Regions from separate parts of the Bradyrhizobium sp. 6(2017) genome, predicted to be linked through region 2. Evidence: predicted binding sites of a transcription regulator. Region 2 holds the regulator's gene; each other region holds the start of a gene.
The links. The regulator PhoB, encoded in region 2, activates phosphate uptake and scavenging genes when phosphate is short. The targets are predictions, from matches to a motif close to TGTCATNNANCTGTCAT.

Region 1 (5,773 bases), 4.6 Mb from region 2:
TGACGTTCGAGATAGGTCAGCGACGGAACGGCGCGCGCGCCCTGCCGCTGCAGCGTGCGGCCGCCGAGCATCACCGGTCCGTCATTGGGCGGCCCGTAGGCGTGGTCGGGGCTGTGGCAGGAGGCGCAGGACAACGCGCCCGACGACGACAGCGACGCGTCGTAGAAGATCTCGCGGCCGAGCTGCGCCATGGAAGAAAGCGGCGCGACGGGCGGCCGCCTGAGCTGCACCGGGTTCGGATTTGTCCCCGGGAGTCCTTGGGTCTCGACTGCCGCAACGGCGCCGGCCATGGAGAGCAGGCCAGCGCCGAGAAGCCAAAGAGTGCGGCCGTTCATACCAGGTCCAGTGTCGTTAGGGCGCTTTCGCGCAAACTGGGGACCAGTTCGCGCGAGTAAAACGCATCAAGACCGTAAGCAGAGCTTCGGTTCTGACTGGATCAGAACCGAAGAGCTTTAGTGATGATGGTGATCATCCGGCGGGCTGACGATGACCGTGCCGGCCGTCGGATCGAGGAACAGCGCGTCCTGCCGGTACTCGTGGTCCTGGCCGTGGCCGCGATCGAAGTCAAACATGTCAGCGATCGATTCGACGCTGTCGTCGAATGCGCCGCCGCCAAGACGCTGGCCGTGCAGCCAGTTGTCTTCGATGAAGCGAACCACGGAGGCCTGCGAGATGCGGGTGTGGCTGACGAAGTTCCTCTTGGCGAAGGGCGAGATCACCAGGAACGGAACGCGCGTGCCCGGCCCGCAGCGGCCGTTCACCGGCTTGCCGTCGAGGCCCTTCGGCTGCGTCTGCTTGCCGATACCGCGGCCGCACTGGCCGGGACCGTTGATTTGATCGGCGGTCGGATCATACGAGGCGCTGGTCGGCGCAACGTACTGGTGGTCGTACCAGCCGTCGGAGTCGTCATAGGTGATGATGACCGCGGTCTCGCCCCACTCCTTCTGCTTCTGCAGGAAGTTGATCAGCTCGACATTGCCGGCCTGCTCGTCGAGCGGATCGGAGTTGCCGGGATGACCGTCCTGATAGGCCGGCATCTTGATGTAGGAGACGGCCGGGAAGTTGCCGGCTTTCACCGAGGCGTAGAAGTCGTCGAGATCGTAGGCGTGATTGGCCGGATCGACAGTCTTGCTGCCAGGAACGTAGGTGTGGCCGACGGCGTTCACCGAGCTCGGCCGCGCATGGGTCGGGTTGGCGGTCGACTTGTAGTACTGGAACCAGGCGTGATGCGGGATGTAGTCCACGATGGTGCCGTTGACGTTGCTCGAGAAGGTGCTGCGGCCGCAGTTGGTGGTGCCGTTGGTGTTCTTGAGCGTCAGGTCGAAGCCGCCCATGAAGCTGCCCCAGCTGATCTGCTCGGCATTGAGCAGGTCGCCGATGTTCTTGCTGGTCATCAAGACCTGGCTGGTCGTGCTCGAGCAGGAGTCGTAGGCAGGATCGGTATCACCGATCAGCGTCAGGCCGCCCTGGCCATCGGCGATCGACGATGACGTGCCGACGATGTTCTGCGCACCGTTGGTCTGGCCGGAAACCACCTCGAGCGCGCCGGGCGTCGACGGACCAAAGGTGTCGGTCCAGTGATTGTCGCTCATCGCGAAGTTCTGGGCGTAATTCCAGAACGCGGTGACGGTGTTGCCGTCGAAATAACCCATCACCTGCCCGTTGGTGCCGAAGGCGCCGACGCCGCCGGCAGTGCCGCGCCCGGTGAATTCCGGAAACAGATCTTCCTTGCCGTTGTCGACCGCCTGCTGCTCGGGCGTGTAGGAGTGGTTCTGCGAGCGCGTGTTGGCCTGGGTGCGGTCGAGACGGAACGGATTGGTCGCGCCGGTGCCGTTGGCCGGATTGAGGTTCGGGTTGTTGGTCAACAGATTGGCGTTGGCGAGATTGTTCACCTTCGGCGTATGCGGCTTCGCAACGAAGGGAATCGAGCCCGACGGATTCGTCGCCTTCGGGTAGGTCGCGAAGTAATGATCGAACGAGCGGTTCTCGTTGAAGATGACCACGAGATGCTTGATCGGCGTGGCGGTGTGAATGTCGTGCGGATGACGATGATCGCGGTCGTGATCATCCTGCGCGGCGGGAGCGCTGCTCGCGATCGCCGCGGCGACCACACAGAATCCGACCGTTGAAAGGAATTTCGCCTTCACTTCTTGCCCCATTTTTTAAGGATTTATGACGTCAACGTGCGACACATTAGCCAGCGCGCGTAACAGCTCTGTGTCGGTTTTGCGATTGCCGCATCATCGCGACATAATCGTCGCGCGTTCGATTCACGCGGCGGTTGCAGCGCGCGCGAACGGATATTGAATCGATGTCATTGAAGCGATGCCGGCAAGCGCGTCGGCGTTATGCGCAGCCCAACCCTACTATCTTGCTCTCAGTGCCGCATCCGCTACCCGTATGGCTTCCGCCTGGTCATCCGACGCAATAATCGCTTCATAGATGGCCTCGTGAAGCTGTCTGGAGTCGGGAGAGAGGGCAAATGCCAGTGCTGCCGCCGCACGCGCTTTGCGAAATACGAGTAAAGCCTGTGACGACGTGGCGTCAGATTCCCCGCTGAGCTTGAAGTATTGCTCGTCAAACCGCGCGGTTAAGGAGTCGAGCCTCTGCCGCACACCGGGCTGGGCGCTTCCGCCATGACGAAGAAGGACCCGGCCAAACCCGGTGATATCGAATCAAGACGCAGGAGATTCTCCATCACGGAACCTTCAATGGTGTTACGGGAGTTTCTCCAACTCCCTCAATGAGCAATGCGCAGGAGACGTAAATCGGACGTGTGGCGCCAGCCACGCAAAAACACGCTCATCAGATCAATTCATTTTAACTACTTGATATCGTCATATCCGTAGAATTTTGGATTTGACAGAATTTGATTGACCAGCGACTCCGCCTGACTCTCCAGGTCAAGGTGGGTCAGAATCTCGATCATTTTCGATTGATCAACTGCACGGACTGCCTTGTCCCATTCTGCCAACCGGCCAGAAACGACGATCCGTTCGTTCAATGTCATGCCAGCGTAAGGTGATTGCACATTCTGGCTCCGTGAACGCAACTCGTGGCGCGCATGTAAGCGGAAGATCGTCCACTGCCCAACCGTGTCACGAGACTTGCTGCGCCTCACGGGGAATAACATCGGAGCTGCCGAACTGATAGCCCTACTCTTTCATCCCGTGATCGAAGCACTCACGCTCGGGGATTGCGCTGCGGCCCACGGCCGCTTTCGACCTGCGAGAGGATCGCCGACGATCCGGTTGTATTCGTCGGGCTCCTCGATGTTGATGGCGTGGCCGCTATTCGGCATCACCGCGAGCGCGGCCGACGGGATGCTCTGCTTCATCAGGATGCCCGGCAGCAGGCACGGCCAATCCGCGTCGCCGGTGATGATCAGCGTCGGCACATTGATGCGCTTCATCTCGTCGACCAACGTGTAGAGCGACGGACGCTCCTTCCACCCCGGGTGCGGTCCCGCCGAATTGCCAATTACTGAGTTGCCTGATGTCAAGCCCCGGAGAAGGCGTCTTCAGTTTTTCCGAATTTGCTCTTGACGCGGACCCCAACTCACCGGTCTAATGCCGCCGTCTCACCCGATGAGGGGCGCTCGCGATCGTCACGAACGTTGCGGTGAGATGCGGTGGACGCCGATTGCGCAACTGACGAGGACGCAAGAGGCGGACGGCGAAGTCGTGCAGGCCTGACGCCCTAGCGGCAGTGTCCTCTCGTAAAGCGCGCAAGCGTTTTTGCGAGGGCGGTGACAAGCAAGCCCGGTCTCGCCGGGGCGAGCACGTATAAGCCGTAAGCCATCGCGCAGGGAAAGCCGGAGTTCCCGGTTACACCTGTGGTCCTACCTCCGGTGCTTTTTGTTGCACCGGACCCATGGGTGCGATCGGCACCCGGCTTTCCCTGCGCCCTCTGTGTGAGATGAGGGCGGAACGAAGAGCAAAGCTCGGACAGAACATGTCGCGAGAACGCGAATGTGTGAATCACAACTCGCGCAACACACTCAATGTCGTCCCGGCGCAGGCCGGGATCCATAACCACAAAAGTCTATTGTTGAGCGTCGCTGGAACGACGAGTCCCGTTCACTACAATTGCTGCGGCGTATGGGTCCCGGCCTTCGCCGGGACGACACTGAAATTGTGGCGCATATGCGCAATCAATTGGTTGAGGACGGAGCCCGCCGTATCAGTTCAAGCCGCCGTCGGCTCGCTCGACAGCGCCGCGAACACCGTTTCCGGCGAATGGGCGATCACGGCGAGCAGCGCGCGGGCGGGGCCGCGCGGGGCGCGCTTGCCCTGCTCCCAGTTGCGGATGGTTTCGACGGGCACGCCGAGCTTGGCGGCGAATTCGAGCTGGGTCAGTTGCGCGCGGCGGCGCAGATCACGCACGACCAAGGCGCGCACCGCCGGTTGCGAGGTTGCGGGCGACATGGTCGGCACCGCCGGGTGTGCGGGCACGAGCGGGACTTCCTGTCCGTCGCGCAGTTCGACGATCCGTCCGTCCGCCTTGAGCCGCAAGCGCTGCATGATGGCCCCCGTGATGGCCCCTTGGAGATGGAAGCATCATCCGCGAACCCCGTTAAGGCGCGATTAACGATAAACCAGCCGGCTGGCGCTGGCCTATTTCAGCCCGAACCACAGCGTGGCGATGCCGAGGAACGAGAAGAAGCCGACCACGTCGGTGACGGTCGTGACGAAGGTGCCGGAGGCAACCGCGGGGTCGGCCCGCACCCGATCCAGCACGATCGGAATCAGGATGCCGCCGAGCGCGCCGGCGACCAGGTTGCAGATGATCGCAAGCCCGATCACAAGGCCAAGACCGGGGATCTTGAACCAGGCCACCGCGGCGATGCCGGTGATCACGGCAAAGGCGATGCCGTTGACGAGACCGACCATAGTCTCGCGCAAGACGACACGCATCGCGTTCGCCGATCCGAGCTCGCGCGTGGCAAGCGCGCGCACCGCGACCGTCATGGTCTGGGTCGCGGCATTGCCGCCCTGGCTCGCCACGATCGGCGCCAGCACCGCGAGCGCCACCATCTTCTCGAGCTGGCCCTCGAACAGGCCGAGCACCGACGAGGCCAGGAACGCAGTGGCGAGATTGACCAGCAGCCAGTTGAAGCGGCCGCGCGCGATGGTCCAGACCGTGTCGGACAGCTCTTCGGGATGGGTGACGCCGCCCAGCGCCTTGAGGTCCTCGTCGGCCTCCTCCTCGATCACGTCGACGACGTCGTCGATGGTGATGACGCCGACCAGCCGGTCGACGGTATCGACCACGGGAGCTGCGACCAGATTGTACTTGCCGAACATCCGCGCGACCTCTTCCTGGTCCTCCAGCGCGGAGACGCGGCGACGGTCCTCGTCGATCAGGTCCTTGACCGGGACCGGGCGACGGGTGCGCAGCAGCACGTCGAGCGGCACGGCGCCGAGCAAGTGCTTGTCGGCGTCGACGACATAGATCTCGTAGAAGCGGTCCGGCAGATCGGGCGTGTCGCGCATGTAGTCGATCGCCTGCCCGACATTCCAGTCCGGCGGCACCGCGATGAACTCGGTCTGCATCCGCCGGCCGGCGGAATTCTCCGGGTACAGCAGGCTGCGCTCGATGTCCTCGCGCTCGGCCGCCGGCAGCTTCTCCAGGATCTCTTCCTGGTCCTCCTCGTCGAGGCTTTCCAGGAGCTCGACGGCGTCGTCGGATTCGAGTTCGCGGACGCCCTCCGCCACCGTCTCCGGCTCGAGCTCCTCGAGGATCTCCTCGCGGACCGTCTCGTCGACCTCGT
Region 2 (5,773 bases):
CGATCGCCTCCGAATTCGCCGAGAGCGACGGCCTGCACCAGTCCGGCCTGATCCTGCTCGGCTTGCTGCTGTTCGTGCTGACCTTCTTCGTGCTCGCCGGCGCGCGATTGATGCTGATGCGGCTTGAAACGAAGGCGGGGAAGTAACGCCATGAACCCGATCTACAAATCCCGCCGCCGCAGCGACATCGTCATCCGCGCACTCTGCGTCGGCGCGGCGTTGTTCGGCGTCACCTGGCTGGCGCTGATCCTGTTCACTCTGCTCTACAACGGCCTCGCCGGCCTCAGCGTGCAGCTGTTCACCCAGAACACGCCGCCGCCCGGCTCGACCGAAGGCGGTCTGCTCAACGCCATCGTCGGCTCGGTCATCATGACCGTGATCGGCGTCGGTATCGGTGCGCCGCTCGGCCTGTTCGCCGGCACCTACCTCGCCGAATACGGCAAGAACGACAAGCTCACCTCGGTGATCCGCTTCATCAACGACATCCTGCTCAGCGCGCCCTCGATCATCATCGGCCTGTTCATCTATGGCGCGGTGGTGGTGCCGATGCGCGGCTTCTCGGCGATCGCAGGCGCGCTCGCGCTCGCTGTGATCGTGATCCCGGTGGTGCTGCGCACCACCGAGGACATGCTGCTGCTGGTGCCCAATCCGCTGCGCGAGGCAGCCTCCGCGCTCGGCCTGCCGCGCTCGCTGGTGATCAAGCGGATCGCTTATCGTGCAGCGCGATCCGGTCTGATCACCGGCGTGCTGCTGGCGACCGCCCGCGTTGCCGGCGAAACCGCGCCGCTGCTGTTCACCGCGCTGTCGAACCAGTTCTTCAGCTGGGATTTGACCAAGACGATGGCCAACCTGCCGGTGACCATCAACAATTTCGTGCAGAGTCCCTACGCCTACTGGAAAGAGCTGGCGTGGAGCGGTGCGCTGCTCATCACATTCACTGTGCTCGCGCTGAACATCGGCGCGCGCATCCTTGGTGCCGAAAGGGCCGCAAAATGACCGAGCTTTCCGTCTCCACGACTGTCGCGAGCCACGTTCCCCAGGTGCCGCTGCCGGAAGCGCCGCCGAAAGTCACGGTGCGCAACCTCAACTTCTATTACGGCGAGCACCACGCGCTGAAGAACATCAACCTGACGCTCGGCACCAACCGCGTCACGGCGTTCATCGGCCCGTCCGGCTGCGGCAAGTCGACCCTGCTGCGCATCTTCAACCGGATGTACGATCTCTATCCGGGTCAGCGCGCGGTCGGCCAGCTGATGCTGGACCAGACCAACATTCTCGATCCCAAGCTCGACCTCAATCTGCTGCGTGCGCGGGTCGGCATGGTGTTCCAGAAGCCGACGCCGTTCCCGATGACGATCTACGAGAACATCGCCTTCGGCATCCGCCTCTACGAGAAGATCTCGAAGTCCGAGATGGACGACCGGGTCGAGAAGGCGCTCCGCGGCGGCGCGCTGTGGAACGAGGTCAAGGACAAGCTGAACGCTTCCGGCCTGTCGCTCTCCGGCGGCCAGCAGCAGCGGCTGTGCATCGCGCGCACCGTGGCGGTGCGTCCCGAGGTGATCCTGTTCGACGAGCCGTGCTCGGCGCTCGACCCGATCTCGACCGCCAAGGTCGAGGAGCTGATCCAGGAGCTCTCCGAGGATTACACGATCGCGATCGTCACCCACAACATGCAGCAGGCGGCGCGCGTCTCCGACAAGACCGCCTTCATGTATCTCGGCGAGCTGATCGAGTTCGACGACACCAACAAGATCTTCACCTCGCCGAGCGATCGACGCACGCAGGACTACATCACCGGCCGGTTCGGCTGAGGAGACAAGCGATGGCTTCTGAACATACCGCCAAGGCATTCGACAGCGACCTGCAGGAGTTGACCCGCCTGGTCGCCGAGATGGGCGGCCTCGTCGAGCGCATGATCACCGAGTCGGTCGACGCGCTGATCCGCCGCGACGTCGCGCTGGGCAAGCGCGTGGTCGCCGCCGACATCGAGATCGACAATCTGCAGCGCGTCATCGAAGAGCGCGCGGTGCTGACGATCGCTCGCCGCCAGCCGATGGCGATCGACCTGCGCGAGATCGTCAGCGCGATGCGCGTCGCGACTGACCTCGAGCGGATCGGCGACCTCGCCAAGAACATGGGCAAGCGCGTCGCGGCGCTGGAGAGCGATTTCCAGCCGCTGAAGCTGATCCGCGGCCTCGAGCACATGACCGACCTCGTGCTGTCGCAGGTCAAGTCGGTGCTCGACGCCTATGCCGCGCACGATCTGCCGGCGGCGATGAACGTCTGGAAGGGCGACGAGGAGGTCGATGCGATCTGCACCTCGCTGTTCCGCGAACTGCTCACCTACATGATGGAGGATCCGCGCAACATCTCGTTCTGCATCCATCTGATGTTCTGCGCCAAGAACATCGAGCGGATCGGCGACCACGCCACCAATATCGCCGAGACCGTGTTCTACATGATCGAGGGCCAGCAGATCACCGACAAGCGTCCGAAGGGCGATATGACCAATTTCGCCACCACGGTGCCGGGCAACTAGGGCATGATCCGCATCGGCGGAACCGGATTGTCGTCGCGACAAACCGTTTCCCACGGGGAATATGCTCAGGGGTTGAGTGTTTCGGTTTGCGTTTGGGCAACGGATCACCACAGAGAAAGAACTTAGACCGATGAGCGCACGCATTCTGGTAGTCGAAGACGAGGAAGCGCTGACGACACTGTTGCGCTACAACCTCGATGCGGAAGGCTACGACGTCGAAACGGTGGGACGCGGCGACGACGCCGACACCAGGTTGAAGGAGCGCATCCCCGACCTCGTTGTGCTGGACTGGATGCTGCCGGGCCTGTCCGGCATCGAACTGTGCCGCCGCCTGCGGGCGCGGCCCGAGACCAAGCAGCTTCCGATCATCATGCTGACCGCGCGCGGCGAGGAGAGTGAGCGCGTGCGCGGGCTTGCCACCGGCGCCGACGATTACATCGTCAAGCCGTTCTCGGTGCCCGAGCTGCTGGCGCGGGTGAAGGGCTTGCTGCGCCGTGCGAGCCCGGAGCGGCTTGCCACCGTGCTGACCTATGGCGATATCGAACTCGACCGCGAGAAGCGCCGCGTGGCGCGCTCCGGCCGCCCGATCGATCTCGGGCCGACCGAATATCGTCTGCTCGAATTCTTCCTCGAGCATCCCGGCCGGGTGTTCAGCCGCGAGCAGCTGCTCGACAGCGTCTGGGGCCGCGACATCTATATCGACGAGCGCACCGTCGACGTGCATATCGGCCGCCTGCGTAAGTTGCTCAATCCGGGCCGCGAGCAGGATCCGATCCGCACCGTGCGCGGCGCCGGCTACGCGCTCGACGACCGCTTCGCGAAGGCCGAGCCGCAGCCGTAACGGCCGTGTGGCATTCATAAACCGCAACACGTTGTCGTCCCGGCGAAAGCCGGGACCCATACGCCGCGGCCGGCGCAATCGGCACGCGGCCAGACGGCTTTCAAACAACACCCATTCGTGGTTATGGGTCCCGGCCTGCGCCGGGACGACGCCGGTGATGCATCCGGGCTACGGTTCTCACAAAAAAATCCCCGCTTTCACGGGGATTTCTTTTTCAGTCCTACGCCAGTTTCCCGAGTGCTCACTTGATCTGCGGTTTCGCCGACGGCCGGCGGCGATCGCCGGCGGGCTGGTAGGCGACGCGCGAGTGGTGTGCGCAATAGGGCAGGCCGCCGAGCGCCTTGCCGCCGCAGAAGAAGAATTCCGGGCTCGATGGATCGCCGACCGGCCAGTGGCAGGTGGCTTCGTTCAGCTCGAGCAGCGACAGCCGCTGGCTCATCGGCACCACGTTGTCGTAGGAGATCGGATCGGGCTCCATCTCGACCTCGAAGGCATGCGCCAGCGCGGTGTTGCCGCGCGAGACCGGACGCGCCACCCGCATCATGTGCTGGGCGGGGCGGGCCTTGCGCTGCCGCGGCGCGGCCGTGGAGGGGGCCTTGGCGCGGCCGGAGAGGCCGAGCCGATGCACTTTGCCGATCACGGCATTTCGCGTCACATTGCCAAGTTCCGCGGCGATCTGGCTGGCCGAGAGGCCAGACTCCCAGAGCTTCTTCAGCTGCTCGACGCGATCGTCGGACCAGGTCAATACAGTCATCGCATTCTTCCTTTCGCATGGCGCCGGCCAGTCATTGGAGCGACGCTGCGAGCCAAATCCGGGTCAAAATCCCAGCGGCCAGAATCCCTTAGCCCTCGCCGGGCGCGGTCTTGCGCCCGAACGTTTACGTGTGACACGAAGGCTACTTAGAGGGTCCAGTACTGCCGCACGAGATGTCGTACCCGACAGGCCAAACGCTACAATATGGCGTGACTCTGGCGCAAGAGTCCGCGGCCGTGCGTCCACATGTTCCCACAAAGTTAAGCACTGTAATGAGGCTTTTCCACCGCACCGGAATGCTCCGGATTGCGCTCGTTTCGCATCGCAGGAAGGCCGGCAAAGGCCGGCTCCTGGCGATTGACACCTACTGGCCGCAGCATAGAATGGCTGCACGTGCCGCCCGCAAAGGCGGCCGTTTTGTTTTCCGAAGCTGGCCGTTGCTGCACTGGCGTCAAGGCGCGCACGGCAATTGTCGGCTTCAAACCGGCAGTGAACGCCATGACCAACAGCGCCTCGTCGCATCTGCTCCCCGTCTTCGCCCGGGTCGATCTCGGCTTCGAGCGCGGTGAGGGCGCCTGGCTGATCGCAACCAACGGCGACCGCTATCTCGACTTCACCTCGGGCGTTGCGGTGAACGCGCTCGGGCACGCGCATCCGCATCTGGTCCAGGCGCTGCAGGAACAGGCGACCAAGCTCTGGCACATGTCGAACCTGTTCAAGAGCCCGGACGGCGAGGCGCTGGCCGCCCGGCTGTGCGAGCAGAGCTTTGCCGACTTCGTGTTCTTCTGCAATTCCGGCGCAGAGGCGATGGAGGGCGTGATCAAGCTGGTCCGCCATTATCACTTCTCCAAGGGCCATCCCGAGCGCTACCGCATCATCACCTTCGAAGGCGCCTTCCACGGCCGCACGCTGGGCACGCTGGCTGCGACCGGCTCGCCAAAATATCTCGAGGGTTTTGGCCCGCCGATGGACGGCTTCGACCAGGTGCCGCACGGCGACATCGAGGCCGTCAAGAAAGCGATCGGCCCGCACACTGCCGGCATCCTGATCGAGCCGGTGCAGGGCGAGGGCGGCGTGCGCTCGGCGCCGCAGGCGTTCTTCAAGGCGCTGCGCGCGCTCTGCGACGAGCATGGCCTGCTGCTCGCATTCGACGAGGTGCAGACCGGTATGGGCCGCACGGGCGATCTTTTCGCCTACAAGCGCACCGGCGTGACCCCTGACGTGATGTCGCTGGCGAAGGCGCTCGGCGGCGGCTTCCCGATCGGCGCGGTGCTGGCGAGCGCCAAGGCGGCTGAGGGCATGGCGCCGGGTTCGCACGGCTCGACCTTCGGCGGCAATCCGCTGGCGGTCGCCGCGGCCAATGCCGTGCTCGACGTGATGCTGAAACCCGGCTTCTTCGAGCACGTGCAGAAGATGTCGCTGCTGCTCAAGCAGAAGCTAGCCTCCGTCGTCGACCGCTATCCGTCCGTGCTGGCGGACGTGCGCGGCGAGGGGCTGTTGATCGGCGTCAAGGCCGTGGTGCCCTCCGGCGACCTGATCGTCGCGCTGCGTAACGAGAAGCTGCTCACCGTTGGCGCCGGCGACAATGTGGTGCGCTTCCTGGCGCCCCTGATCGTCACCGAGGCCGAGATCGACCAGT
Region 3 (5,773 bases), 2.5 Mb from region 2:
GCGGTCTTTTGTACGCGCGTTGCCGTCTGACCAATGTCGGCCATTTGCGCCAGTGTGACGGTCTCGTTTTCCCGGTCGTCGGGACCGATGCTGAAGTCAGGCTGCCGCTGCAGGTAAGTCAGCGATGGGACGGCTCGCAACCCGGGAAGCGACAGAGCAGGGCCGCCGGGCATGACTGGCCCGTCGTTAGGGGGACCATACGCGTGGTCCGGGCTGTGACAGGACGCACAAGCCATCTTGCCCGACGACGACAGGCTCGTGTCGAAGAATACGTCCCGACCGAGTTTCGCCATCGCCGAGAGCGGCGCGACTGGGGGACGGACCAGACGAACCGGATTCGGGTTTTCGCCGGGCAACGTTTGCGGCTCGGCAGCCAAAGCGACGCAGGCCATAAGGCCTGCGCCGACGAAGCACGCGATTGTGCGATTGAGCATCTGAATCTGGCTCAATCGTTCTTCGTCTTGTTCTTGGTATCCACCGTACCGAAGGTCGGATCGAGGATGAGCGTGGTGCTGTTTTTCTTGTTGAAGTTGAACATGTCGACGATCGAGCCGGTCGTAGCATCGAAGGAGCCACCGCCGATCCGCTCACCGTTCAGCCAGTTGTCTTCGATGAACTGCGGAATGGAGGCCTGGGTGATGAGCACGTGGCTGACGTAGTTTTTCTTGGCGTAGGGGGAAATCACCATGAACGGCTGGCGCGTGCCGGGACCGCAGCGACCATGAACAGGCAAGCCGTTGACTCCTGCGGGTTCGGTCGTGCCAATCACGCCGCAAATGCCCGTGCCGTTCAACGCATCGGCTGTTGCCGAGAACGACGGCCTCGTCGTCTTGGCGAAAGCGTGGTCATACCAGCCGTCCGAGTCATCATAGGCGAGGATTACGGCGGTACTTTCCCAGTCAGGCCGCTGCTGCAGGAAGTTGATCAGGGTAACCAGCCCCGTCTGCTCATCGAGCGGATCGGAGTTGCCCGGGTGAGCGTCCTGGAAGGCCGACATTTTGATGAAAGACACTGCCGGATAGTTGCCGGATCCGACCGCAGTGAAGAAGTCGTCCAAATCGTAGGCGTGGTTGGCCGGATCAACCTTGTTTTTGCCGGGTACCGTCGTATAGCCAATCGCCTTGGTCGAGGTCGGGCGGGCATGGGTCGGGTTGGCCGTCGACTGGTAATACTGGAACCAAATGTGATGCGGGATATAGTCCCGGATCGCGCCGCCGACGACCTGGCTCACGGTGGAGCGCACACAACCTGTGGTGCCGTTGTTGTTGAGAGTTTGCAGGTTGAAACCACCGACAAAAGATCCCCAGGGGATATCGGCGGCATTGAGCAAGTCGCCGATGTTCTTGCTCGTCATCCGAACTTGTGAGGTCTGGCTTGAGCACACGTCCCCGACCGGATCCGTATCGCTGGTCAGCGTGAGACCGCCCTGACCATCCTGGACTGTACTCGCAGTGAGGCCCGCCGGAATGATCGCCCCATTCGTGGTCCCGGCAAACATGTTGAGCAAGCCAGGCGTCGACGGGCCATATTGATCACTCCAGGCATTGTCGCTCATCGCGTAGTTCTGGGCATAATTCCAGAGGGCGGTCACTGTGTTGCCGTCGAAGAAGCCCATGACCTGACCTTTGGTGCCAAAAGCGCCGGCGCCGCCATTGGTGCCCTTGCCGGTGAATTCCGGGAACAGATCGTTCATGCCGCCGTCGTAGGCCTTCTGCTCGGCCGTGTAGCCATGGCCCTGATCGGCCGTATTGGCCTGCGTGCGATCTAGACGGAACGGGTTGGAAGCGCCGGCGCCGTTGGCCGCATTCAAGTTTGGATTGTTATTGAGCAGAGTGACGCTCGACAAGAGATTGTCGATGTCCCGCTGCGTGTTCTTGGCAGGCTCGAAAACCGGCTCGCCTTCCGGATTCAGTGCATTCGGGTAAGTACCGAAATAATGATCAAACGAGCGGTTCTCGTTGAAAACGATCACCAGGTGCTTGATCGGATATTTGGTCTTCAGCGTATTCGGAACAACGGCGGCATCCTTGTCGTCCTTCTTGCTGTCTGCCTTGTTGGTGCCCGGACCAGCGATAACTGAGCCAGTCGACGTTGCAATACTCGCAACAGCAAACAGCGCTACAGTGGCGAGTAACGTCGTCTTCAATTTTCGATTCTTCATTTTTCCCTCAAGAGGTGCATGCAAAGCGGCGAGACCGTTAGTCAGCGTCAATGACGGCCATGTGTCAGTTTTGATTTCTGCTGCGGCACAATCGCAATCCGAATGCTGATTGCGGGTCGTGCAAATCGTCTGACAAATTACGGCGGCGGAAGCATTTTCGATGCAGTGGAGTACAGACGCAAATGCGCGAAATAGAGCGCGTTCACGTCAACATAAAAAGTTCTTTACCGTCTACCGGGGAATTTATTGCGCCGATCGCGAATATTGCTTCGAAGTCCGAGGATGGAGGTGAAGGCGATCTACATACTGCTGCCATCAAAGACCCTTTGGCCTTCAACAGCGCGCAACCAAGGCGGTAGGCAGTGAATTGGAAGAAGAATATCTGTGCCTTCTGAGTGGAGCCAATGTCGGCCATAGTCGAAGGACTTGGATGGCAGTTCTTCGAAGGAAAGCCGAGCTTGAGGGGGTTGGATCCGGCAACGCCGTCAGCGCACGGATTGGTACCAACAGAAGATAGCTTTCAAGTACACCCGAAGCAGGAAAGCGGATCAATAAGAACGATAGTGATCAAGACGATCGCTTACGGCATTGTCCTCTTGCTGGGCGGGATTGGCATTATGGCTGCCTTGATCTGGCAGACATTGCCACCGTTCAATGATGAGTTGCAGGTCCACGGACTTTCCGCCGCCGCAAGCGTGCGTTTGGACGCGAATGGCATTCCTTGGATCCGCACCTCGACGATGATCGATGCCGCAACAGCGCTTGGCTATCTGCATGCACGAGACCGGATGTTCCAGATGGATCTCATGCGCCGCTCGGCGTCAGGGCGATTGTCGGAGATTGCCGGGCAAGCGGCGCTGCCGATGGATCGAATGATGCGCACTCTCGGCCTTCGTGTTCGCGCATCATCTGACCTTGACGCTGTGTCAGAGCCGACACGCCTATGCTGGAAGCTTATGCGCGAGGCGTCAACGCCTGGATCGACGAACGCGGCCGCTTTAGCGCGGAAGAGTTCCTGCTCCTCGGCGCTCCAGAGCCATGGAGTCCGGTGGATAGCATGCTTTGGGGCGAGACAATGGGAGTCTGGCTTTCGCACAACTGGCGGACTGAGCTCGCCCGGCTCAACCTGCCGGTAAGCTGTCGCAGCAGGAGATCGATGAGCTATGGCCGCAAGACGGCGAGGCCGGACGGCCGCATGCGGCGCTCGATCCGGCACTTGCCGGTACAGCACGGCGCCTTCTGGCTACGCTGCCGGATTTCCCGGCTCCCTTCACTCAGCCACACACGGAGTTACGCTGCTCTCCAGTAAGAAAATAGGGCCTTTGAAACAGTGGGTTTCGCGATGTAGCGGCCTCCCGTTACCACCTTTCTCCACACACCCGTTGCCCGGTTGGGGTAAGCGGCTTTGCCGAGCAGGCATTTTGGGCGGCCGCTTCTGCGGCCTCTGCGTCGCCTGCTGTGACACTCCGCGTCTCAAGTCATGCGTGCCGGCTAGTTGGAAGCAACCCAGCTTCGCAAGCCTTCGACCGTGTGAAATCCGTCCGTGGCGTAGCATCGAATGGATGGCAGGAATGTTTGCGCCATCTCTGCAAGCGCATGTCCTGGGCCGAGGTCCAACACCCTGGTGACTCCCAGCTCTGCAAGGGCTTCCAAGGTCGCTTCCCAGTCGATGGGGCACGCGACCTGGCCTGCGAGCTTCACAGTTGCACTCCCTGCAGAGAAGATGCGTTCGCCGTCGCCCCCGGAAAGCAGAATCCGTCCGCTTGCGACAGGGGTGCGTCTGCTGCCGTCGAGCGCCTGTTGCAGCGGCGCGCAGACCTGCGCGAGATGTGACGTGTGCGACGCGATTTTCACGGCGAGAAGGCCGGTGCGCGCGGCGCCCTGTCTTGTCGCTTCCCGGCAGAGCTCGATGAGGTCCCGCTCTGCGCCTCCGATCACGAACAGGAGGTCGGGGTTCTTGATCGCGAACTCGCAGCGGTGGTGTTCAAGCAGACGTTCGAGCGTGGCCCGGTCGAGCCCGCGGACGTAGCCGAGGCGGCCACCTGGTCCGGCCGCGCGGTCCATCTGGCGCGCGCGAACATCTGTCAGTCGGAGGGCTTCGTCGGCTGTCCATATTCCGGCGATGCTCCAGGCCGCCATCTCACCAACGCTGTAACCTGTGACGGCAGTCTGTTCAGGCAGCAGGTCGGCAATGCAGGCGTGGATCGCGAGCACCGACGTGACGGTCAGGATCTGGCTGACACGGTTGGCCGACAATACGTCCACGCTTTGTGTCCTGACGAGCTCCCGTGGGTCCTCGCCGAGACAGGCGGTTGCCGCGGCGAAAACCGGCTCCGCGGCGGGCTGCTCCGCGACCAGATCGAAGATCTTGTCCGAAAGGGTGCCTTGTCCGCCGCAGAGCAGTGCAAGCATCACGGTTCCAGTCGGTCGACGAAGAGGGCCATGGCCAGCAGGTCCGCCGAGCCGCCCGGGCTCAGATTGCGCGCCACGAACGCGTGATGAATGTCGGCCGCTCGTCTCCGCCAGCCGGCAGATCCGATGCCTCCCGCCGCCAGAAATGCAGATGCGCTGGCCTGCGCGAAGCGCAATCCCTCCGGTCCGCCCCGATGCAACAGGTTGGTGTCGGTGACGTCGGCGATGAGCGTCATGCATGTCTGAATGCGCACCGCTTCTTCATCATGAGGAACGAGCTTCCGCGCCGCATGCAGCGCGGGAAGGGCGATGTCATACACCGACGGAAAGCCATGGGCGGCTTCCGCCCTGGCGCCGCCGGCGCCGTAGCGCCGCGAGGCGACGGCGCCATGACTGCGCAGCGATATGGGACCTGAAAGGATGTCTTTGTCCCAGCGCCGCGACACCAGGTCGCCGAGGGATTTGTGGATGCCGAGCGCGCCACGATATCCGGCCGCGGCGCAGAGCAGGCCCAATCCGAAGATCGCGCCGCGATGTGTGTTGACACCGCGGGTTGCAGCGAGCATGGCGCGCTCCGCCGCAACTCCGATCGCGCGCAACCGGTTCATGCCGGCGCCCTCGGCGCCCGCGGCTGCTAGATCGCTGAAGAACGGCTTCAGGGTCTCGGCGCTGCGGCACAAGAGCTCGGCATCCATGTCGCAATGCGCGCCATTGTCGACATGGCTGACCAGCCCCGGCTTTGGATAGGTCTCGACTTCGAGCTTCAGACACGACGATGCGAGATGGCCGAGCTGCTCCGCATGAAGCGCGGATCCCGGCAGCGATTGCCATTTGAGTGCAACGTTCATGACACGTGACCTGCGAGAAAGGCTGCACGCGTCGTGCTGGTGACCACGGTCGGGCCTTTCACAAGCACTTCGTCCTCGTCAGTGCCGGTCAGTTCGCGCCATTGAACCCCTCCTGCCGGACCGACGATCTCACCGTCCAGCCGCATCGGCGCCCGTTGTGCAATTCGGGCGATGTCGGACGGCAGGGTATCTCCTCGCCTGGCTGCCGACAGCGGCCAGAGCAGATCAAGGTCCGAACTGTTCGAAAGATAGGGAAGGCCGGTGAGATGCTGCCAGGCCAGGCTGCCAAAGGTGCGGGTCTCCGGCAAAAGTTGGAGGAGCTGGTCGATCGTCTCGCGCCAAGCTGCGGGCG

Region 1: a site for PhoB is predicted at 2,162-2,178, ahead of G6P99_RS27190 (phospholipase C). Genes of this name have one in related genera too.
Region 3: a site for PhoB is predicted at 2,212-2,228, ahead of G6P99_RS40720 (phospholipase C). Genes of this name have one in related genera too.

The regions. Positions count from the first base shown of each region.
Region 1 covers NZ_CP049289.2:5,783,748-5,789,520, forward strand. The annotation lists gene G6P99_RS27185 (cytochrome-c peroxidase) at 1-335, opposite strand, end outside; gene G6P99_RS27190 (phospholipase C) at 453-2,147, opposite strand; gene G6P99_RS27195 (hypothetical protein) at 2,825-3,031, opposite strand; gene G6P99_RS27200 (alpha/beta fold hydrolase) at 3,164-3,412, opposite strand; gene G6P99_RS27205 (helix-turn-helix domain-containing protein) at 4,188-4,523, opposite strand; gene mgtE (magnesium transporter) at 4,617-5,773, opposite strand, start outside.
Region 2 covers NZ_CP049289.2:1,137,439-1,143,211, forward strand. The annotation lists gene pstC (phosphate ABC transporter permease subunit PstC) at 1-146, shown strand, start outside; gene pstA (phosphate ABC transporter permease PstA) at 151-996, shown strand; gene pstB (phosphate ABC transporter ATP-binding protein PstB) at 993-1,811, shown strand; gene phoU (phosphate signaling complex protein PhoU) at 1,823-2,539, shown strand; gene phoB (phosphate regulon transcriptional regulator PhoB) at 2,670-3,380, shown strand; gene G6P99_RS05345 (GcrA family cell cycle regulator) at 3,622-4,134, opposite strand; gene G6P99_RS05350 (hypothetical protein) at 4,395-4,634, opposite strand; gene G6P99_RS05355 (aspartate aminotransferase family protein) at 4,633-5,773, shown strand, end outside.
Region 3 covers NZ_CP049289.2:8,584,008-8,589,780, reverse strand. The annotation lists gene G6P99_RS40725 (cytochrome-c peroxidase) at 1-449, opposite strand, end outside; gene G6P99_RS40720 (phospholipase C) at 446-2,161, opposite strand; partial or broken gene G6P99_RS47875 (penicillin acylase family protein) at 2,566-3,036, shown strand; gene G6P99_RS47870 (penicillin acylase family protein) at 3,105-3,470, shown strand; gene G6P99_RS40710 (acyltransferase domain-containing protein) at 3,653-4,573, opposite strand; gene mdcB (triphosphoribosyl-dephospho-CoA synthase MdcB) at 4,573-5,421, opposite strand; gene mdcG (malonate decarboxylase holo-[acyl-carrier-protein] synthase) at 5,418-5,773, opposite strand, start outside.